One region of the Aeromonas bivalvium genome, then DNA from elsewhere that is predicted to be linked to it. Evidence: predicted binding sites of a transcription regulator. Region 1 holds the regulator's gene; each other region holds the start of a gene.
What was found. Region 1 encodes sigma-54, which starts transcription at its own class of promoters, with help from an activator protein. Its sites were predicted from a motif close to TGGCACNGTTTTNGCTT; they were not measured.

Region 1 (7,654 bases):
TCCGGCTGCTGCTTGATCTGGTTCTGGTCGGCCTTGAGGCGGGCGAAGGTCTGCTTGGCCGCGGTATCCACCAGTACATAGGGATCGCTCGGATACTCGGCTGCCCGGGCGGTCAAGGAGAACAGTATGCTGGCCATCAGACCGATCAGCAGGGTCATTTTTTTCAACATGGTCACTCCTTACTTGGTCTCTTCTTTGCTGTCGGAAGATTGGCTGTACAGGAACTTGCCAATCAGATCCTCGAGCACTATGGCTGACTTGGTATCTTCGATCATGTCGCCGCTCTTGAGCATGGCGGTGCCCATCTCCTCATCGGAGAAGCCGGGCGCCAGCCCAATGTATTGTTCGCCGAGCAGGCCTGAGGTGAGGATGGAGAGGCTGCTGGTCTCGGAGAACTCGCCGGCACTCTTTTGCATCTCCAGGGTGACAACGGGCACCTGGCTCTTCTCGTCCAGGCTGATGTCACTGACTCGACCGACGACGACGCCACCGACCTTGACCGGCGAGCGTACTTTCAGGCCGCCGATATTATCGAAATGGGCGCGCAGGGTATAGGTTTCTCCCTCCGGTTTAAAGCTCAAACCGGCAACTTGCAGCGCCAGGGCGAGAATGGCCGCGATGCCTGCCAGCATGAAGAGGCCAACCAGGAATTCTACTTTGCTGAACTTCATCTTTAACCTTATCCAAACATGACTGCGGTGAGTATAAAATCCAGGCCGAGCACGGCCAGGGAGGAGTTGACCACGGTGCGGGTCGTGGCCTGGCTTATCCCGGCCGAGGTGGGCTTGGCATCATAGCCGTTGAAGAGCGCAATCCAGGTGACCACCAGGGCAAAAATCAGGCTCTTGATGGCGCCTTGCATGATGTCATCCTGCCAGTCGACCGCGGCCTGCATGGCGGACCAGAAGCCCCCCTCATCGACGCCGAGCCAGTCGACGCCGACCAGTTTGCCGCCCATGATGCCCACCAGACTGAACATGAAGGCCAGCAGCGGCATGCTGATGACACCGGCCCAGAAGCGAGGGGCAACCACGCGGCGCAAGGGATCCACCGCCATCATCTCCAGGCTGGAGAGCTGCTCGGTGGCCTTCATCAGGCCGATCTCGGCGGTCAGGGCCGAGCCGGCGCGCCCGGCGAACAGCAGGGCTGTCACCACGGGGCCGAGCTCGCGCAGCAGGGAGAGAGAGACCAGGGGCCCCAGGCTCCCTTCCGCGCCGAAGTCCTTGAGCACATTGTATCCCTGCAACGAGAGTACCATACCGATGAAGAGGCCCGAGACCAGGATGATGGCGACCGACTGGACCCCGACCACATAGAGCTGCTGAAGCAGCAGAGGAAAATGCTTGCGGGGCTGGGGACGGCCGGCCAGGGCATGAAACAGCATGATGGTGGCACGGCCCAGGGCCGTGAGGATCTGAATGCCGGATCGTCCCAACTGGTTTATTTGACTTATCAACATCATAGATCCTGTAGTAGCTCGCCAGCCGGGAAATGGAACGGGACAGGGCCGTCGGGAAGTCCCTGCAGGAACTGCTCGACCTCGGGGTTGCGCTCTTCCCGCAGCTGTTGCGGTGTGCCCTGGGCCACTATCTTGCGATTGGCGATGATATAGGCGTAATCGGCGATGCCCATCACCTCGGTCACGTCATGGGTGACGATGACGGAGGTGATGCCGAGGGCGTCGTTGAGCTCGCGGATGAGCTTCACCAGCACCCCCATGGTGATGGGGTCCTGGCCGACGAAGGGTTCGTCGAACATGATGAGGTCCGGATCCAGGGCGATGGCTCTGGCCAGGGCGGCCCGGCGGGCCATGCCGCCTGAGAGCTGCGAGGGCATCAGGGAGGCCGCGCCGCGCAGGCCCACGGCCTCCAGCTTCATCATGACGATGGTGTGGATCAGCTCCTCGGGCAGGCCCGAGTGCTCGCGCAGGGGAAAGGCCACGTTGTCGAACACCGTCATGCCGGTGAAGAGGGCACCGCTTTGGAACAGCATGCTCATCCGTTTGCGCAGACTGTAGAGTCGGCGGCGGGACAGGCGGGGAACATCCTCGCCGTCAAACAATATGGTGCCGGCATCGGGCTTGAGTTGACCGCCGATCAGCCTCAGCAGCGTGGTCTTGCCGATCCCGCTGGGCCCCATCACGGCAGTCACCTTGCCACGGGGGATGGTGAGGCTGATGTTGTCGTAGAGCAGGCGGTCGCCGTGACTGAAGCTGAGATCGGAGATGGTGATCAGATCGTTGTTCAAACAATGGTCCATCGGGTGCAAATGAAGAGCGAATTTTATGGGCTAGTCTAGGTCTAAGCAACAACAAGGGACAACTATTGAACAGGCTGGCCCCCTTTGCAGGCGACAGCTTTCGGCCGTTTGTCCCCCGTTGCTCTCGCCAGAAACCATCGGATTCGCTTATCTGGGCAGACTTTTTTATAATCCCGCAGCTAATTTCGGCCCGGAGCGGTTCCCATATGTCTGTCAAACCAGAAAACCTGTCTGAAATGTTCGATTTTCGTCGCAGTGCCAAGGCGGTGCTGGACATAGAGAAACAAGCCATCGAGGGCCTGCATCAGTACCTGGATGAGGCGTTCGATCGTGCCTGCCAGCTGATACTGGGTTGCGGCGGCAAGATAGTGGTCACCGGCATGGGCAAGTCCGGCCATATTGGCAACAAGATTGCCGCCACCCTGGCCAGCACAGGGACGCCCGCCTTCTTCCTGCACCCGGGCGAAGCCAGCCACGGGGATCTCGGGATGATCTCGGGGGGGGATCTCATCATCGCCATCTCCAACTCGGGGGAGAGCGACGAGATCCTGGCCCTGCTGCCGGTGCTCAAGCGCCGCGGCATCCCGCTTATCTGCATGACCGGCAATCCGGCCTCGACCATGGCCAAGGAGGCCAACGTACACCTCTGCGTCCGGGTCGAGCAGGAAGCCTGTCCCCTGGGGCTGGCGCCGACCTCCAGCACCACGGCCACCCTGGTGATGGGGGATGCCCTGGCCGTCGCCCTGCTCGAGGCCCGCGGTTTCACCGCCGATGACTTCGCGCTCTCCCACCCCGGCGGGTCGCTGGGCAAGCGTCTGCTGCTGCGAGTCGGCGACCTGATGCACAGCGGTGACCTGTTGCCCCAGGTGGGGATAGATGCCACCATCAGCCAGGCCCTGCTGGAAGTGAGCCGCAAGGGACTCGGCATGACGGCCGTGGTCGATGGCGATGGTCTGCTGGCGGGTTTGTTTACCGATGGCGACCTGCGTCGCATCCTGGATCAGCGGGTCGATGTCCACAGCACCCCTATCGCGCAGGTGATGACGGTCAACTGTGTTACCGTAAGGCCGGAGATGATGGCCGCCGAGGCGGTAAAACTGATGGAAACCAAAAAAATCAATGGCTTGTTGGTGGTCGATGGCGACAAACGTCCCCTGGGGGCCTTCAACATGCACGATCTGCTCAAGGCGGGAGTGATTTGATGCAACAGATGGCGACGCCCTACGGTCCGGTCACCGCCTGCCAATACGACAAGGCGGCGCGTATCCGCCTGCTGGTGTGTGACGTGGATGGAGTGCTCTCCAACGGCCTCATCTACATGGGCAACGAGGGGGAGGAGTTCAAGACCTTCTGCACCCGGGATGGCGCCGGCATGAAGGCGTTGATGAGGGCGGGCATCGAGATCGCCATCATCACGGGGCGCAACTCCCGCATCGTCAGCAACCGGATGGCGAGCCTGGGGGTGAAGCATGTGGTCCAGGGGGCGGATCAGAAGCTGCCCCATTTCGAGGCCCTGCTGCAGCAACTGGGACTGGATGCCAGCCAGGCGGCCTACATGGGGGATGACACCATAGATCTGCCGGTGATGCAGGCCTGTGGCCTGGGGGTGGCGGTCGCCGATGCCCATCCGCTGGTGGTGGCGCGCGCCGATCTGGTGACCCGGCTGGGTGGGGGCATGGGCGCGGTGCGCGAGCTGTGCGATCTCATCTTGCAGGCCCAGGGGCATGCCGATGAGCTGGCCGAGGTATCGGCATGATCAGTCGTCAGACCCTGCTGTTCGCCGCCCTCTTCATCGTGGCTCTGGCCATCTGGCAGCTGGGGGATGTGACCCTGGCGCCGCCGGCCGCGCCCAAGACGGAACATTATCAGCCGGACTTCATCGCCAAGGATCTGGTGACCACCCGCTTCGACGAGACGGGCAAGCGCAGCGAGCGACTGGAGTCCGTCTATGCCGAGTATTTTCAGCTGCTCGAGCAGGCCACTTTCGACAAGCCCATCGTCTATCTGTTCGATGACAAGGGGGATGCCGAATGGAAGGTGACCGCCGAGACGGGGGTGCTCAACACGGACGACAACGTGATCCTGAGGGACAAGGTGCATCTCGATGGCCTCTTGCCCACCTCCTTCATCTCCACCCTGGACACTCCCTACCTGGAGCTGGACTTGGTGACCCAGGATGTGAGAAGTAATCGTCAGGTCGCCATCGTCGCCAAAGAGTTCCAGACCGAGGGCGTTGGCCTGAAGGGGCATCTGGATCGCAAATATTTCGAATTACTGGACCAAGGCCATGCCATCTATTTCAATGAGAAACGTTAATCTGGCCGCGTTCGCCCTGCTGCTGTGCGGGGGCGTCAGCGCCAAGGAGTCCGACTTCGCCGAGAAGGTGTATGTGGACGCCGTCAAGCAGATAGCCGAGATGCAGGATAACCGCGTCACCTTCAGCGAGGATGTCATCATCACCCAGGGCACCATCAAGATTAAGGCGGACAAGGTGGTGGTGATCCGATCAGGCGAGAAGGGTGCCGAGGTGATGACCGCCTATGGCAAACCCGCCACCTTCTTCCAGATCCTGGACAACGGCAAGCCGGTCAATGCCCATGGCGACAGCATTCGCTACGAGCTGAAGAATCGTCTGGTGACCATCACGGGCAACGGCGAGCTCAAGCAGGAAGACAGCCAGGTGAACGGCGATCTGATCCGCTATGACATCGTGAAACAGAAGATGATCGCCGAAAGCAAGGGCGAAACCAATCGCGTCAAGACGGTGTTCCTGCCCGATCAGGTCGAGAATTTCGACAAACCCGCCGACAAAAAGCAGGATAAATAAGCCATGGCAGTGTTGAAGGCAGCCGGGCTGCAGAAGAGCTACAAGAAGCGGATGGTGGTCAGTGACGTCAGCCTGGAAGTGGGCACCGGCCAGATCGTGGGTCTGCTCGGTCCGAACGGCGCGGGCAAGACCACCTCTTTTTACATGATCGTCGGCCTGGTGCAGCGGGATGCGGGCCTCATCACCATCGACGAGCAGGACATCAGCCTGCAACCCATGCACATCCGTGCCCGCAATGGCATCGGCTATCTGCCTCAGGAGGCCTCCATCTTCCGCCGCCTCTCCGTCTATGACAACCTGATGGGGGTCATGCAGACCCGCAAGGAGTTGAGTCGCGAAGAGCGGGAAGACAAGGTGGAGCAGTTGCTGGAAGAGTTCAGCATCACCCACATCCGGGACAACCTGGGTCAGAGCCTGTCCGGTGGCGAGCGCCGCCGGGTCGAGATCGCCCGCGCCCTGGCGGCCGAGCCCCGTTTCATCCTGCTGGACGAGCCGTTTGCCGGGGTCGATCCCATCTCTGTCATCGACATCAAGAAGATCATCCAGCATCTCAAGGATCGAGGGCTGGGCGTGCTCATCACGGACCACAACGTGCGCGAGACGCTGGATGTGTGCGAGAAGGCCTATATCGTCAGTCACGGCAAGATGATAGCGGAAGGCACCCCCGCCGAGATCCTGGCCGACGAACAGGTCAAGCGTGTCTATTTGGGCGATCAATTCAGTCTATAGTAAGGGGAAATCGCCCTTCGTTTCCTGATGATCGCCTCGCTGAAATAAGGATATCCCGACGTAGATGAAGCCGACACTCCAGTTGCGTCTCGGTCAGCAATTGACCATGACGCCGCAGTTACAACAAGCGATTCGTCTGCTCCAGCTCTCTTCATTGGAACTTCAGCAGGAGATCCAGCAAGCCCTCGATAGCAACCCCCTGCTCGAGCAAGAAGAGGTCGAGCAGCTGGAGACTCATACCGATATTAAGCAGGACGAGAGCCAGATCGACAGCAGCGAGGCCATGGCCCAGGAGCAGTTGCCGGACGAGCTGCCGGTCGACAGCAGCTGGGATGACGTCTACTCCGCCGGCACCGGCCAGAGTGCCGGCCCCGTCTTCGAGGGGGAAGACAGCGTCTATCAGGGCGAGACCACGGAAAACCTGCAAGATTATCTGCTGTGGCAGATGCGGCTCACCCCGTTCAGCGATCTCGATGCCGCCATTGCCCTGGCCATCATCGATGGCATCGACGAGTCCGGCTACCTGACCAGCACCCTGGAAGACATCCAGCAGGCGGTGAGCAGTGACGACGTCGAGGTGGAGCTCGACGAGATCGAAGCCGTGCTCAAGCGGGTACAGCATTTCGATCCGGTCGGCATCGCGGCCCGCTCTGTACAGGAGTGCCTGCTGATCCAGCTGGGTCAGTTCAGTGCACAGCAACCCTGGCTGGCCCAGGCGCGTGAGGTCGTCCGTGAGCACATGGACTTGCTGGGCAATCGGGACTATCGCACCCTGGCGCGCAAGACGCGGCTCAAGGAGGGGGAGCTCAAGGAGGTCATCGATCTCATCCAGCAGCTCGAACCCAGACCCGGCAACCGGGTGGTACAGAGCGATTCCCAGTACGTAATCCCGGATGTCACCGTGGTCAAGCGCCAGAACCGCTGGGTGGTGGAGCTGAACCCGGATTCGGCGCCCCGCATTCGCGTCAACGAAACCTATGCCGCCATGGCTCGCCAGGCGCGCACCAGCCAGGATACCCAGTTCATTCGCTCCCATCTGCAAGATGCCAAGTGGTTCATCAAGAGTCTGGAGAGCCGCAATGAGACCCTGCTCAAGGTGGCCAGCTGCATCGTCGAGCAGCAGCAGGGGTTCTTTGAATACGGCGAGGAGGCCATGAAGCCCATGGTGCTCAACGACATCGCCGAGGCGGTGGAGATGCATGAATCGACCATCTCCCGGGTCACGACCCAGAAGTACATGCATACCCACCGTGGCATCTTCGAGCTGAAGTTCTTTTTCTCCAGTCACGTCAACACAGAGGGAGGAGGTGAGTGCTCATCGACCGCAATTCGTGCCCTGATCAAGAAGCTGGTGACGGCGGAAAACCCGGCGAAACCGCTAAGTGATAGCAAGATCGCGGATTTGCTGGCCGAACAGGGTATTATGGTGGCTCGACGCACGATCGCCAAATACCGTGAATCCTTGTTGATACCACCGTCCAATCAGCGCAAACGCCTGGTTTAGGCAACACAGAAGGAAGACGTTATGCAAATTAACTTGACCGGACACCACGTAGAGATCACCGAAGCGCTGCGTGATTATGTGAATAACAAGTTTGCCAAACTCGAGCGTCACTTTGACCACATCAACAATGTTCATGTGGTGTTGAGCGTAGAAAAACTGAACCAGATTGCCGAAGCCAAGCTACACGTCAGCGGGGGCGAAGTGTTCGCCAATTCGGAACACGCGGATATGTACGCCGCGATAGATACCCTGCTCGACAAACTTGATCGACAGATCATCAAGCACAAAGACAAGTTAAATCAAAAATAACCATGCAACTTGAACACATACTGAGT
Region 2 (7,654 bases), on a different contig from region 1:
CGCCCCCCCGGCCGAAGATGAGGGGATCTCCCCCCTTGAGCCGCACCACCCGCTTGCCGGTACGGGCCAGGGCCAGCAACAGGGCGTTGATCTCCTGCTGACTCGGGCTGGGCTCGCCGCAGCGCTTGCCGACGTCGAACCGGGCAGCCCCGACCGGGATGCGGGCGAGGATCTCGGCCCCCACCAGGCGATCGTACACCACGGCCTCGGCCGCCTCGATGCGGCGCAGCGCCCGCAGGGTGAGCAGCTCGAGAGGGCCCGGGCCCGCCCCCACCAGGCTGATATGGCACTGCGCCATGGCGCTTCCCTCCCGCCTGGCTGCACCGAACAACGCGCTGCCCTGATCCCCTTGTCCCTTCCCCTCCGGGCGCCAGGGAGCGCCCTGGCTGCTGTGTTCATGTTTCATCATGCGGACTCCAGAAAGCGATGCTGTATCAATAATTTGTCTATCTCTGGCAGGCAGGTGCCGCAGTTGCTGCCGCACTTGAGCAGCCCCTGCAGCCCGGCCAGCTCGTTCACCCCCTGCTCGCGGATGGCGCTGACGATGCGCGCCTCCGTCACCCGAAAACAGGAGCAGACGAGGCGGGAATCCCCTGCGAAGGCGTCGCTCAGGGTCTGGCTGAGCCCACCCGCCTGCAGGGGCAGACTGAGCAGGCTCGCCAGCAGCTCCACCCTCAGGGCCGGCCAGCGCTCGGCCACCAGCAGCAGGCTCTGGATCCGGCCCTGGGCCAGGGAGATGGCGAGCCAGCCCCCCTTGAGGGGCAGGCGCAGCCAGTGACCCGAGCGGGCCAGCCGCTGCCAGCAGGCGCTCATCTCTTCCGACCAGGAGGCCAGCAGCCAGCACTCCCCCTCGGCCAGGGGGCGACGCGCCCACCAGTCTCCCCGCAAGGCCGGTGCCCCCTCCCCGAGCCAGATCCCCTGCCAGCGGGTCGGCTGGGCGGCCATCTGCACCCTGGCCTGCTTGAACATGGGCTGGCCCGAGAGGGGATCCGTGACCGGCGCCAGCAGGCGGTTGACCGCCCCCTGGCTGCACTGGCTGTCTGTCCAGTGCATGGGCAGGAAGGCCTCCCCCTCCCGCAGCCCCTCGTCCAGCCCCACCAGGGCCCGCACCTGGCCGCGATCGTTCTCCAGGCGGACCAGATCCCCCACCGCCAGTCCCTGGCTCAGCAGGCTGGCCGGGCCCACCAGCACCCTGGGCCAGGGTTCGGCCTCCAGCAGGCGGGGCACATGGCCGCTGCGGGTCATGGTGTGCCACTGATCCCGCAGCCGCCCCGAATTGAGCAGCAGGGGCGTCCCCTCCCCGCTCGCCATGGGGGCCAGCTCGGGGTCCCGCTGGCGCAGGGGCAGCAGGCGGGCCCTGCCGTCAGCCGTGGCGAAGCGGCCATCGCCGAACAGGCGATCGCAACCATGGGGGTGCGCCTCGTTGACCGGCCAGCGGATGGGGGCCAGATCCTCGAACTCGGCGGGGGTCAGCCGGGCCAGCCCCGAGATGTCAAACCGGCGCGATCCCCGGTTCTCGAAACCGGAGAGGGCGGCGTGCTCGCTGAAGATGGCGTGTTCGTCCGAAAAGGCGAACGCCTCCTCGAAGCCGAGCCGCCGCCCCAGGCTGGCCAGGGCCCACCAGTCGGGGCGCGCCTCGCCGGGGGGCGCCAGGAAGGCGCGCTGACGGCTGATGCAGCGCTCCGAATTGGTGACGGTGCCGCTCTTCTCGCCCCAGCCGAGGGCGGGCAGCAGCAGGCTGGCATGGCGGGCCGTGTCGGTCAGGGCGGTCAGATCCGAGACCACCAGGAACTCGCAGCGCGCCAGGGCTTCGCGCACCCTGTCTCCGTCGGGCAGGGAAGCGGCCGGGTTGCTCCCCAGCACCCAGAGGGCGCGGATCTGCCCGCTATGCACCGCCTCGAACAGGTCGACCGCCTTCAGGCCCGGGCCCGTCACCATGTGCGGGCTGCCCCAGAAACGCTGCAGGCGATCGCACTCGGCCTCGCCAAAGCCCATGTGGGCGGCCAGCTGGGTCGCCAGCCCCCCCACCTCGCGCCCGCCCATGGCATTGGGCTGCCCGGTGAGGGAGAAGGGGGAGGCCCCGGGCTTGCCGATCCGTCCGGTCAGCAGGTGGGCATTGATGATGGCATTGGCCTTGTCGCTCCCCTGGTTGGACTGGTTGATGCCCTGGCAGTAGAGACTGAGGGTGCGGGGATGGCGGGCAAACAGCCGGTAGAAGCCGAGCAGATCGGTCAGGGGCAGATCGCAGCACAGGGCCACCGCCTCCGGCGTCCAGGCGGGATCGGCCAGGGTCTCGGTCAGCTGCGCCATGCCGCTGACGTGGGCCGCCACATACTCCTTGTCCCAGAGCCCCTGATCGACCAGGTAGCGGCACAGGCCGTTCCACAGCGCCACGTCGCTGCCCGGACGCAGGGGCAGGTGCAGGTCGGCCTGTTCCGCCGTCATGGTGCGGCGGGGATCCATCACCACCAGCTTGAGTTCGGGGCGGCGACTGCGGGCCTGCTGGATGCGGCGAAACAGCACGGGGTGGGTCCAGGCCGTGTTGGCCCCCGTGATGACGATGAGATCCGCCAGCCCCAGATCCTCATAGCAGGCCGGCACCAGGTCCTCGCCGAAGGCGCGCTGCTGGGCCACCACGGCCGACGACATGCAGAGCCGGGAGTTGGTATCCACGTTGGCGCTGCCCAGATACCCCTTCATCAGCTTGTTGGCGACGTAATAGTCCTCCGTGGTGAGCTGACCCGAGAGGTAGATGCCGATGGCGTGCGGCCCGGACTCTGCCAACACCTTGCCAAACCGCTCCGCCATCAGATCGAGGGCCTGATCCCAGCCGATGCGCCGCCCCTGATGGCGGGGATAGAGCAGGCGCTCGGGAAAGGCCAGGCTCTCCAGCAGGCTAGCCCCCTTGACGCAGAGTGCGCCGCCATTGGCGGGATGGCTGTCGTCCCCGGCGAGCTGCCACTCCCCCGCCTGGTGCCTGATGCTGATGCCACAGCCGACGCCGCAGTATGCACATGTGGTCTTCATCCTTCCTCCTGCCTGCCGGCAATGAAAAAGGCGTCCGCCCCGGCAAAGGGGACGGACGCCTGTGTCCTGTCATCGATAAGAGTGATCTGCCCAAGGGCGATGCAAGTATCTTGCCAGCGCACCAAGGGCAGCGGAGCGAGGTCCGGGCCGCGCCAGAGGGGCCCGGGCGCCTCCCCCGCTCACCAATTCGGTGCAGCTGCCCCCAGCCGGGGCAAGGGAGGCGAGCACTCTCGCGAACACTAGGGCGAGCACTAGGGGGCCGACCCCCTTATAATGGCGCCCCAACCAGGAGAGCGAGATGAACGAAGAGATCAGCAAGCGCAGGGCCCCGTCGGCCGATGAACCCCAGGGCAACTATGTCGGCATCGGCCTGGTCAATCCCAAGTCACCGACCAATGTGGGGGCCGTGCTGAGGGCGGCGGGCTGCTATGGCGCCGACGAGGTGTGCTACACCGGCAGCCGCTTCGAGCTGGCGCGCCGCTTTGCCACCGACACCAAGCAGATGGCGGAGAAGATCCCCCTGCTCGGGGTGGACGATCTGCTCGCCCTGGTGCCACAGGGGGGAGAACCCGTGCTGGTGGACCTCATCCCGGGGGCGACCCCGCTCCCTGACTTCGTCCACCCGGCCCGGGCCTTTTACATCTTCGGTCCCGAGGATGGCACCCTGGATCCGGCGCTGTTCGCCGGGGTCAAGCGGGTGGTCTATGTGCCGACAACGGGTTGCATGAATCTCGCCGCCAGCGTCAACGTCATCCTCTATGATCGCCTCGCCAAGGCCCATAGAGCAGGAGCCGCAGCGTCATGATCCGCAGGTGAAAGCAGAGCCGAACAGGCGCCGCCAGCGTCAATCTCATTCCTCAACAGGATGATCGGCTCGCCAAGGCCCATCGAGCCGGGGGCCTAGCGGGCCGACTGCCCCTCCCCCTTGTGCCTGAGGCCGCGCAGAAAATCCCGGTAGTAGTCGAGCAGGCCATTCTCCCGGTAGAGGCGGGTCAGCTCGCCGCTGTGGATGAGGCGAGCCATGCCCTGATCCCACTGCTGCTGCAATTTGAGCCCGGCGGCGTCGCTGGCGAAGATGGGGTAGGTCGGCAGCCAGCGCAGAAAGACCCGGTTCAGCCCGGGCGGCAGCCGCTCATCGGTGTGGAGCACACCGGCGCTCAGATAGTAACGGTAACGCTCCTTTTGCAGCAGGCTCATGGCATCCTGATGGCTGTTGACCTCATACCAGCGCATGGGCACCCCGATATATTTGTCGAAGGCCCAGCCCCGCTGCCAGAGCACCCGCTGCTGGGCCAGACTCTGCTCCCCCTGCCAGCCCGCCCGCCACTTGTCGAGCATGAAGACGGTCACATCATCGGCGCCATCCGGGTAGTGGGGCCAGCGCACCCCCTCCACCTCATGGAGATAGACCCCCATGGTCATCCCCTGCCCCCCCTTGGTCACCATGGCCAGCGCCCGTTTGTAGGGCATGATCTGGGGCCGGATCCGATAGCCGAGGGGCTGGTAGATGTGACGCGCCAGATCCAGATAGAGGCCGCCCCCGTCCTGATGGCAAAAGCCTGGCCAGTCATCGCAATAGACCGGCAGCACCTCCCCCCGCGCCGTCAGGGAAAACAGGCCGCAGCACAGCAGCAGGGTGAATCTCGCTAATTGCATCCCATTACCTCGAATCCCTCTCCATGGCCCTGATTATGCGCCGATTTCCCATACGATCCCCCGCTTCCCGCCCCACCTTTGCCGCCTTTTTGTCAAACCATCGCCCCCATCACACGTTATTGCCCGGCAAGCTGGTATAACGGTAGACAAGATTCATTGGTAACCCATTACCCCAGGTTGCCCCCCGCGAAAGGAGCCTCTTATGTCTATCCGCACCCTGCTCTGCCCCGTCGATTTCTCCCAGATGTCCCAGCCGGTGCTGGACTATGCCGTCTTCATGGCCAAGAGCCACGATGCCAGCCTCAAGCTGGTGCACGTGGTCGACCAGCTGCACGGGTTTGACAGCTACAAGATACTGCACATGACCGCCCTGGAGATCACCCATGAGATGGAGCGCCAGGCCAGGGAGCAGCTGCAACAGCTGATCGACACCCTGCCGATCCCTGCCAGCTTCACGGTGCGCTTCGGCCGCGCCGCCGACGAGATCGTCGCCCAGGCCAAGGAAGACAAGGTGGATCTGGTGGTGATGGGCAGCCATGGCCGCTCCGGCCTCAGCCACCTGCTGGTGGGTAGCGTCGCGGAATCCGTGGTGCGCCACGCCCCCTGCCCCGTGCTGATCGTGCGCTGACGCCCAGACCTGGACACCCAGACCTGACATGAAAAAATGCCGACCCCGGGGTCGGCATTTTGCTGGGGGCAAGGGCTCAGGGACGGGAGAGATAGTCCGCCTGCCCCACCCATTTGTAGCTGGTCAGCTCGGTCAGCCCCATGGGGCCCCTTGCATGGAGCATCTGGGTGGAGACGGCCACCTCGGCCCCCAGGCCAAACTGGCCGCCATCGGTGAAGCGGGTCGAGGCGTTGACATAGACGGCCGCCGAACCTGCGCCGTTGACGAAGCACTCGGCGTTGTAGAGATCATTGGTCAGGATGGCGTCCGAGTGGCTGGCATTGTGCTCGCGCATGTGGGCCAGCGCCTCGTGGACATCTGCCACCAGCTTGACCCCCAATGTCAGACCGAGCCATTCGGTGTCGAAATCCTCGGCCCCGGCCTCACGCACTCCCTTGGCCCCCGTCAGGTGGGCCAGGGCGTTGCCATGGGCCACCAGGGTCACCCCTTGCTCGTTCATGCGCGCGACCAGTTGCGGCAGCAAGTCTGCGGCAATCCCTTCGTGGACCAGCAGGGTATCGAGGGCGTTGCAGGCTGAGGGGCGCTGCACCTTGGCGTTGTCGATGACGGCGAGGGAGCGGGCAAGATCCGCGCTCGCATCCACGAACACATGGCTGATGCCAAAACCGCCGATGATGACAGGGATGGAGCTGTTCTCCTTGCACATCTTGTGCAGCCCGGCGCCGCCACGGGGGATGATCATGTCCACGTAGCGATCGAGACGCAGCAGCTCGCCCACCAGGGCCCGGTCCGGGTTGTCTATGTACTGCACCGCCGCGATGGGCAGACCGGCGCTGGCCAGGGCGGCCTGGATCACCTTGACCAGCTCCAGGTTGGAGTGGAAGGTCTCGCGTCCGCCCCGCAAGATGCTGGCGTTGCCTGTCTTGAGGCAGAGGGTGGCGATGTCGATGGTGACATTGGGGCGCGCCTCATAGATGACCCCTATCACCCCGATGGGAACCCGGCGCCGGGAGAGGCGCAGGCCGTTCTCCAGCACCCGGCTGTCGAGTTCGGCACCGACCGGATCGTCCAGACTGACCACCTTGCGCACGTCCGCCACTATCCCGGCGAGCCGGGCGGGGTTGAGCAGCAGGCGATCCAGCATGGCGTCGGACAGGCCGGCCTCCCGCCCCGCTGCTATGTCCTTGGCGTTGGCAGCCAGGATGGCCCCCTGACGGGCTTCCAGCTCGCTGGCGATGGCCAGCAGCGCCCGATTCTTCTGGGCCGTGTCGATGGCGGCCAGCTGATAGGCAGCCCCGCGGGCCGCTTGTCCCAATGTCTCCAGACTCATTTCTTATCCTTTCATAGGGCGGGCTCGGCCCGCCGACTCGATTACAGCAGCACCATGTCGTCGCGATGGATGGCCACGGCGCCATAGCCGTAGCCCAGCAGTGCCTCGATTTGATCCGAGTGAACTCCGCGCAGGCGCGTCAGCTCATCGTGGTTGTAGCGGCAGATGCCGCGGGCCAGCTCGCTCCCCCTGGGATCCAGGATCCGCACCACGTCGCCCCGCACGAAGATGCCCCTCACCCCTGTGATCCCCTTGGGCAGCAGGCTGGAGCCCTTGTCGCGCATGGCGGCCACGGCCCCCAGGTCGACCTGGACCTCCCCAAGAGGAGGGGGGCCGGCCAGGATCCAGCTCTTGCGTCCCTCCAGGGGCGAGGCCAGGGCCGGGAAACGGGTGCCGATCCGCTCGCCGGCGGCCAGGCGACCCACCACTTCCGGCACCTGGCCGGTGGCGATCACCACCTCGACCCCGGCCCGACGCGCCACATCGGCCGCCTGCAGCTTGGTGGCCATGCCACCTGTGCCCAGGCCGCTGACGCTGCCGCCGGCCAGCTTGCGCAGGGTGTCGTCTATGGTCTGCACCTCCTCGATCAGCTGGGCATCGGGATTGGTGCGCGGATCCGCGGTGAAGAGGCCGGTCTGGTCGGTGAGCAGGATCAGCAGATCCGCATCGGCCAGGATGGCGGCGCGGGCGGAGAGGTTGTCATTGTCCCCCACCTTGATCTCGGCGGTGGCGACGGCGTCATTCTCGTTGATGACGGGGATGATGCGGTGGTCGAGCAGGGTGCGCAGGGTATCGCGGGCATTGAGATAGCGCTCCCTGTCCTCCAGATCGGCCCGGGTCAGCAGCATCTGGCCCACGTGCAGGTCATAGAGGTTGAACAGATCCTGCCAGATGCGGATCAGCTGGGTCTGACCCACGGCCGCCAGCATCTGCTTGTTGGTCAGGGTCGAGGCCAGGGGCGGGTGGCCCAGGTGGGCACGACCGGCGGCGATGGCCCCCGAGCTGACCAGCAC
Region 3 (7,654 bases), on a different contig from region 1:
TGCTGCCGGGCCCGATCGGCCTGCTTGTCCAGCAGCAGGGCCACCGCCTTGCGCCTCTGCTGAGCCGCCAGCCACTCCTCCCGCCGCTGGCCCAGGGCCTCGCGGATCTGCAGCACCCCTTCGTACTGCTGGGTCGCTGCCTGTTCCAGCTTGTTGATGAAGGCGTGATACTGGGCGTTCTGCTGGGCCTTGATCCCCTGCAGGCCGCGGTCGGTCCACTGCTGGTGATAGATCTGGCGGTACTGGTTGAGGGCATCCTGCTGCTGCATGAACAGCTTGAGATCCTGCTGGGCCTTGGCCAGGGCCATGGCGGCCTGCTGCTCGGCCGCCTCGAGGCGTTCGGCCAATAACATCAATCCCTTGCTCATCGACTACCTCATGCGGCGCTAAGCGGGGCGGGTCCCCGGATTACTGCATCAGGGGCATGGCCACCAGTTGCAGGGCTTGCAGGCCATCGTCGTAGTGGATGACCTCGCGCATGCCTTGCTGCAAGAAGCGATCCAGATAAGGTTTCTGATTGATGGCCCGATCGATGCGCGGATCCGCCCCCTGGCTGTAGGCGCCTATGGTGATGAGATCCCGGTTCTGCTGATAGAGGGAGTAGTACTGCTTGAGGGCACGTGCCAGCCCCTGATGCTCCGCCGAGGTGACCTGAGGCATGACCCGGCTGATGGATTTCTCGATGTCGATGGCCGGATAGTGGCCCGAATCGGCGAGTTCCCGCGACAGCACTATGTGGCCATCCAGGATGGCCCGGGCGGCATCGGCGATGGGGTCTTGCAGATCGTCCCCCTCGGTCAGCACGGTGAAAAAGGCGGTGATGGAGCCCTGGCCGTCGTTGCCGTTGCCGGCCCGCTCCACCAGCGCCGGTAATTTGGCAAACACCGAAGGCGGGTAGCCCTTGGTGGCGGGGGGCTCGCCCACCGCCAGGGCGATCTCCCGCTGGGCCTGGGCATAGCGGGTGAGAGAGTCCATCAGCAGCAGCACGTTGAGCCCCTGATCCCGGAAATACTCGGCGATGGCCAGCGCCGTCTCGCATCCCTTGAGCCGCATCAGGGGGGAGGCATCCGCCGGGGCGGCCACCACCACGGCGCGCTCGCGCCCCTCGGCGCCGAGGATCTCCTCGATGAACTCCTTCACCTCCCGGCCCCGTTCGCCGATGAGGCCGACCACCACCACGTCCGCCACCGAGCCCCGGGTCATCATGCCAAGCAGGACCGACTTGCCGACCCCGGAGCCGGCGAACAGCCCCATGCGCTGGCCCTGACCCACGGTGAGCACCGCATTGATGGCGCGCACCCCCACGTCCATCGGCCTGTGAATGGGGCGACGGGCCAGGGGGTTGATGCGGGTCTGGGCAAATTGCACCGTCTGGGCGGCGAGGATGGGACCCAGGCCGTCCAGGGGCTGGCCTATGCCGTCGATGACCCGGCCGAGCAGATTCATGCCCACCGGGATGCCATGCTCCTCGGTGACCGGCACCACACGGGCGCCGGGAATGACCCCCTTGAGCTGTTCGCTCGGCATCAGGTAGAGGCGATCGCCGGAGAAGCCGACCACCTCCGCCTCCAGGGTGCCATCCTGGGTGTCGATGCGGCACAGGGCGCCAATGGCGGCGCGGCACCCCACCGCCTCCAGGGTCAGGCCCACCACCCGCGTCAACTTTCCGGCGACCGGGGTCTTGGGGGCGATCTCGCCGACCCGATATCGTTGCAGTCGTTGGGAAAGGCTGTTGCTCATCACTCGATCCTCATGAAGGGGCCCAGGCTAGTCGTGCTGGTTTTCCCGCAGGAAGTTGCGCAGCAGCTGGTCGATGCGCCCCGAGAGGGTCAGATCCACGCTGGAGAGTTCGGTGGCAAGCTGAAGATCGCCGGGCAGCAGGGTGGGATCGCTCTCGAAGCGCCACTGGCGCCGCTCGCACTCCTCCTCGCCAAAGGCCGCCACCACCCGCTGGATGTCGTCCGGGTGCAGGGAAAGGGTGACCCCCTGGCGCACGGCGGGCAGCAGGGCCAATCCCTCCTTGAGGGCGCCCAGCAGCAGGGCCGGCGAGGTCACCGCCTCCTGCTTGATCAGGGCCCGGGCCAGCTGCATCACCAGGGCGATGAGCTGCTGCTCCACCCCGGTATCCAGCTCGGCCAGGGGCTCGGCCAGGCGGGAGGCGAGCAGGCGCCAGTGGGCCTGCTCCTGCTCCACCTGCTCGCGGCCCAGAGCCAGCCCCTCCTCCTTGCCCTGGGCCATGCCCGCCTCGTGACCCTGCTTGAGACCCTCGAGCTTGCCCTCCTCCAGCCCCTTGGCAAAACCGGCGGCCTGGCCCTCGGCCATGCCCTCCTCCCAGGCGGCCTGGCGGATCGCCTCCAGCTCCTCGGCGGTGAGGCTGGGGGCGGGCTCGGGCGCCGGCTCCTCGGGCACCGTCTCCTCCTCCTGGCGATACCAGTCCGGCGTCAGGCCAAGGGCATTGGTCTCGACCTCGGCGGCCACCTCCATCTCCGGCCAGCCCCAGGTCTCGATCTGGGTGCCCGCCGTATCCGGCCGCATGTAGCCGCGCAGCTTGCTGTTCTTGTCATTCATGCTCTAGAGGCACTCCCATCTGACACCCTTCATCGGGACGGGCGATCTCTGCATCACGCCGTCGTCACCCCATCCCCGCCTGGCCTCGGCGCAGGCCAGCCCCGCTTGCGGACACAGGCTTAGAGGAACTCCTCGCCGCCACCGGCCCCCAGCATGATCTCGCCGGCATCCGCCAGACGGCGGGCGGTGGAGAGGATCTCCTTCTGGGCCGCCTCCACCTCGGAGACGCGGATCGGGCCCATGGCCTCCAGATCGTCCGCCAGCATCTCGGCGGCCCGCTTGGACATGTTCTTGAAAATCTTCTCGCGCATCTGGTCGTCCGAGCCCTTGAGGGCCCGTTGCAGCAGATCCCCCGGCACTTCCCGCAGCAGGGTCTGGATGCCCCGATCGTCCACGTCGATCAGGTTCTCGAACACGAACATCAGGTCCTGGATCTGCTGGCTCATCTCCTCGTCGGAGTCGCGGATGGCATCCATCAGCTGGCCTTCGACGTTGGTGTCCAGGTAGTTCATGATGTTGGCCGCCGCCTTCAGGCCGCCCATCTTGGCCGCCTGAGCACCGGCGGCGCCGGCGAACTGCTTCTCCATGATGTCGTTGAGCTCTTGCAGTGCCGCCGGTTGCACCTCTTCTAGGTTGGCGATGCGCATCACCAGATCCAGGCGCACCTGCTCCGGGAACTGGCTCAGGATCTCGGCGGACTGCTCCGGCTCCAGATAGGAGAGCACTATGGTCTGGATCTGGGGGTGTTCGTTCTGGATGATGCTGGCCACCTGGCGGGCATCCATCCACTTGAGGGAGTCCAGACCCCGGGCGCCTGACCCCAGGATGATCTGATCCACCAGGTTGCTGGCCTTGTCTTCCCCGAGCGCCGCCACCAGGGCCTTGCGCACGAAGTCTTCGCTGCCGATGCCGATGTTGGTGTACTTCTGGATGTCGTCGATAAATTGACGATGCACCGCCGCCACCCTGTCGTGACTGAAATCCGACATGGAGGCCATGGACATGCCAAGCCGCTGCACCTGCTTGGGTTCGAGGTGGCGGAAGATCTGGGCGGCATCCTCCTCGTTGAGGCTGAGCATCAGCACGGCGGCCATCTCTATCCCCGACATCTGGTCGAGGATCTGGCGCTGACCGTCGCTGATGTCGTTGCCGGTCACTTGGTTCTTATTCTCTTCAGGCATCTTTGGTTACCCATTCTTTAATGACCTGAGCGGCCAAGTCCGGTTCGTTCGCCACCAGGGCACGCACTGCCTTGAGCAGGTCTTCATCCCGATGGAGATCCGGCAGTTTCAGATGACCATCGCGCACCCCGAAGATGGGCTCGGCCTCGGCCTGGGCCGCCAGCAGACTCAGTTCGTCGTCGCCACCCAGCACTATGCTGTTGTCCAGATCCAGCTCGCTCTCGGGTTTGACATCCGGGTAGAGCAGGCGCTTGAGCATGGGTCGCACCACGGTGACGATGAGCACTATGATGACCAGCACGGAGGCGGCGATGCGCACCGCGCGCCAGAACCAGGGCTGCTCGTAGATGGGCAGGTCCGGCATCACGTCCAGCTCGGGGCGGTTGAACGGGATGGCGACCACCTCCAGGCTGTCGCCCCGGGTCACGTCAAATCCCAGGCCGCCACTGATGAGGCGGCGCAAGGTGTCTATCTCGGCCTGGCTGCGCGGCTCGCGACTGACGGCGCCATCGGCGCCGGTCACCGACTTGTAATCCACCGCCACCGACACCGTCATGCGGCGAATGCCCCCCATCTGACGACGGGTGTGGCTGACCGTGGTGTCCAGCTCATAGTTGCGGGTCGCCTCCTTGCGGGAGCGGCCGGCGCTGGTGCTGCCCTCGCCCCCTTCCGCCTTCTCCGGAATACCGGACGCGGCGGGAGGCTGGTTGGAGAGGGAGCCGGGCACGCCGCCATTGGCGCCGCTGGCACTGTTCTCCTCCAGGGTCATCTCGGAGCGCACCGCGGGCAGGTCGGGGTTGTAGGTCTTGCGGGTCTGCTCCTGCTGGGAGAAGTCCAGGGCGAGATCCACCTCGGCGGTGTAGTTGTCCATGCCGAGCACGGGGATCAGGATGGCGTCTATCTTCTGCTTGTACTCCAGCTCCTGCTTCTGCTGCATGGCAAATTCTTTGCGGGTCTGGGCGGAGACGGGATCCTGGGAGCCGGAGTTGAGCAGACGGCCGCTCTGATCCGTGACCGTCACCCGGGTCGGCTCCAGGCCATGGACCGCGGAGGCGACCATGTCGACGATGGAGTCCACCTCTCCCTGTCCCAGGGCGCTGCCCTTGAGGGTCAGCACCACGGTGGCACTGGGCTTGCGCTCGTTGCGGGCGAACACATTGTCCTTGGGAATGGCCAGCAGCACCTGGGCCTTGCCCACGTTCTGGAACTGTTCGATGGCGCTCGCCAGCTGACGCTCGCGGCTGAGCTTGAGGCGTTCGGCCTCCATGCGCTGGCTGACCCCGAAGCTGGAGTCCTTGAGCAGGATGGATTCACCGTCATTGCTGCTGACGCTGCTGGTGCCGAGCCCGGCCCGGGTCAGGCGCAAGCGGATGTCGCCGTAATTCTCGGCGCTGACCAGTACGCTCCGGCCCTCGACCTGATAAGGGATCTTCTGCTGATCCAGGTAATCCAGGGTCGCGACCAGCTCTTCGGTGTTGTAGGTGCCAAGGGGCCGCATCTCCGGCTCCTTGCCCCACAACAGGATGAAGACGGCGATGGCCAGGCAGATGGCCAGCCCCAGGATCAGGGTGATCTGACGCAGCACATCGCTGTTGGAGAGGAACCCCAGAGCGGAACTCTTCTGTTCATGCTCATCGAGGGCGCTGGTCCCCTCGTGATTGATCAGCAGGTCGCCATTTTGTTCGTTCGCCACAGGTCAGGTCCTTATCTTCTGGTCGGGTCGCGGCATGCGCACCCTTATACCGGCATGTTCATGATGGTCTTGTAGGCATCGACCATCTTGTTGCGCACCTGCACCGTTGCCTCGAAGGCGATGGAGGCTTTCTGGCCGGCGATCATCACATCGGAGAGATCCACCGACTTGTCGCCCATGTCGAGCCGGGTGCGCAGATCGTTGGCATTCCCCTGCAGGCCGTTGACGTGGCCGAGGGCCTGCTGCAGCAGCTGGCCAAAATCCGAGCTGACCTGACCGGCCGGCTGGCTGATGGCCGGGATCCCCGCTTCAACCTTGAGGGCCTGCATCTCTTGCATCAGGCTGCTTGCACTTATTTCCATCATCCTTCCCCAGACAAATCATTGACGCTGGCATCACTTAAGCAAATAAGGTGCCAACCAGGAGTGATGAGGGCGTCAACCAGTCTCAGATGGGCGCCAGGCAGGGCGAGCAGAGGGGTCGCCCCGGCCCCACGGCCATCGCCGGCATGGGTGGGGCTCTAGCCCAGCAGCAGCCTCAGATAGCTGAGGTGCAGATCCCTGGGTTCGTCGGCGGGCAGCTTGGCCAGCACCTCGTGGTGGAGATAGCGGCCCTTGGCATCCTGTTGCGCCGGGTCCACCAACCCCATCTCCACCAGTCTGGCGACGATGGCGACCGCCAGGGCCATGCAGTCGTCACTCTCCCGGCCCCAGCCAAAACCCCCTTCATGGTCAAACAGATCGGGGCGGGGCTGGAGGGGAACGGCTTCTTCTCCCCGGACCCAGAAGACGGTGGGGCTTCCCTCCTGCAGGCGCAGGTAGATGCTCTGCCTGTCCCACTCTGTCTGCTGTCCCGAGGTGGCATCCCGTCCGGTCGATGCGGGTTCCTGTGCCATCTTGCTCTCCTTGTCTTGTCGACCCCGCCCATGAAAAAGAGGGCGCAAGGCCCTCTTCTACTGCGAGTCGCGTCATTTAAACAGACCGCATTTCAATATGATACAAGAAAAATTTCCCGCAAAGCCCGGGCGGTTACTCCTTGTTCAGATCGTCATCGAGCCAGTACTTGGAGCCGGAGATATTGGCATCGAGCAGCAGCCCCTTTTCGCCGATCTGATAGATGGCCATGCCACCATTGTATTTGGCCGTCAGCTCGGCGCTCTCGCTGCCCGCCACGGCCCCCACCTCGGAGGTGGCCTCCCAGCCCTGATTGACGAAGGCATCGAACCTGGCCTTGTCCTCGAACAGGATCACCTGCTGGTAGAACTTGCCCCCCAGCCCGGCGGCCAGGCCGGCGCCAAACATCTTCATATAGGTACGGCTATCGTCCTGACGGTTGACCGCTACCCCGGACCCCTGATTGGTGTGGATCATCAGGGAGAACTTGCGCGAGTCAAACACCGCATAGCCATAAGCCTGGTCAAACAACAACTTGGCAGAGGGCTGCTCGTTGAACAGCCGCACCAGGGCGGTGTCGGCCATGGTATCGAGGGCGGTTCTCGCCTCGGCCGGCGTCTTGGGTTCGAGCATGGTATCGAGCTTCTTGTCGGCGGTCTCCAGCCACGCCTTGCCGGTCGTCACGCTCTTGTCGGTCCACTCCCCGGCGGTATTGAGGGTCTCCTCTCCCCACCGGGAGACGGAGTCCCAGGTCTGCTTGGAGAAATCCGTGACGTCTTGCCACGCCTCCTTGCTGGTCTCGCTCACCGCGCTGCCGAGCTCGGCGGCAGCCTCCTTCACCTTGGCCCAATCCGCCAGCGTTGGGGTCGAGGCCAATGCCAGTGCCGTTGTCATGACCAGGAGTCGAATCTTCATCTTGCTCTCCATCACCCGTGATAAGCCCTGGGTCACAGTAGCAGATTTGACTGAAACCGGAAAAGCCCGGGCTCATGGTGCCGACCCGAGGGACGCGCCAGGTCGTCATGCTGGCCCCACCACAAAGTTTGTTCTGCGCAGGTGCGCCCGCTGTATAGTTTTTGGTTAGCCATTCCGGTAAAATCCGCGCCCTTATAAGAGAGCCACCTAAGAGTGATTGAGCGATGTCCAACACAAAACAGGCCCCCAAAGTAGGATTCGTCTCCTTGGGTTGCCCCAAAAACCTGGTCGATTCCGAGCGCATCCTGACCCAGCTGCGTACCGAAGGGTACGACGTGGTGCCCAGCTATGACGATGCGGAGCTGGTGGTGGTCAACACCTGCGGCTTCATCGACAGCGCGGTA

Region 2: ACEUCR_RS06850 (nitrate reductase) is a predicted target of sigma-54. The motif match lies at 3,127-3,143, and genes of this name have one in related genera.
Region 3: fliE (flagellar hook-basal body complex protein FliE) is a predicted target of sigma-54. The motif match lies at 5,844-5,860, and genes of this name have one in related genera.

Annotation. Positions count from the first base shown of each region.
Region 1 covers NZ_JBGXBV010000005.1:316,475-324,128, reverse strand. Annotated here, with positions in the region: gene mlaC (phospholipid-binding protein MlaC) at 1-170, opposite strand, end outside; gene mlaD (outer membrane lipid asymmetry maintenance protein MlaD) at 180-671, opposite strand; gene mlaE (lipid asymmetry maintenance ABC transporter permease subunit MlaE) at 680-1,459, opposite strand; gene mlaF (phospholipid ABC transporter ATP-binding protein MlaF) at 1,459-2,259, opposite strand; gene ACEUCR_RS14240 (KpsF/GutQ family sugar-phosphate isomerase) at 2,466-3,461, shown strand; gene kdsC (3-deoxy-manno-octulosonate-8-phosphatase KdsC) at 3,461-4,015, shown strand; gene lptC (LPS export ABC transporter periplasmic protein LptC) at 4,015-4,575, shown strand; gene lptA (lipopolysaccharide transport periplasmic protein LptA) at 4,562-5,086, shown strand; gene lptB (LPS export ABC transporter ATP-binding protein) at 5,090-5,815, shown strand; gene ACEUCR_RS14215 (RNA polymerase factor sigma-54) at 5,880-7,319, shown strand; gene hpf (ribosome hibernation promoting factor) at 7,341-7,628, shown strand; gene ptsN (PTS IIA-like nitrogen regulatory protein PtsN) at 7,631-7,654, shown strand, end outside.
Region 2 covers NZ_JBGXBV010000001.1:1,500,513-1,508,166, forward strand. Annotated here, with positions in the region: gene cobA (uroporphyrinogen-III C-methyltransferase) at 1-409, opposite strand, end outside; gene ACEUCR_RS06850 (nitrate reductase) at 406-3,027, opposite strand; gene ACEUCR_RS06855 (RNA methyltransferase) at 3,326-3,832, shown strand; gene ACEUCR_RS06860 (substrate-binding periplasmic protein) at 3,928-4,683, opposite strand; gene ACEUCR_RS06865 (universal stress protein) at 4,886-5,311, shown strand; gene ACEUCR_RS06870 (glutamate-5-semialdehyde dehydrogenase) at 5,388-6,641, opposite strand; gene proB (glutamate 5-kinase) at 6,683-7,654, opposite strand, start outside.
Region 3 covers NZ_JBGXBV010000004.1:16,334-23,987, reverse strand. Annotated here, with positions in the region: gene fliJ (flagellar export protein FliJ) at 1-368, opposite strand, end outside; gene fliI (flagellar protein export ATPase FliI) at 409-1,740, opposite strand; gene fliH (flagellar assembly protein FliH) at 1,768-2,568, opposite strand; gene fliG (flagellar motor switch protein FliG) at 2,688-3,749, opposite strand; gene fliF (flagellar basal-body MS-ring/collar protein FliF) at 3,742-5,442, opposite strand; gene fliE (flagellar hook-basal body complex protein FliE) at 5,487-5,804, opposite strand; gene ACEUCR_RS11075 (hypothetical protein) at 5,963-6,337, opposite strand; gene befA (beta cell expansion factor BefA) at 6,471-7,250, opposite strand; gene rimO (30S ribosomal protein S12 methylthiotransferase RimO) at 7,475-7,654, shown strand, end outside.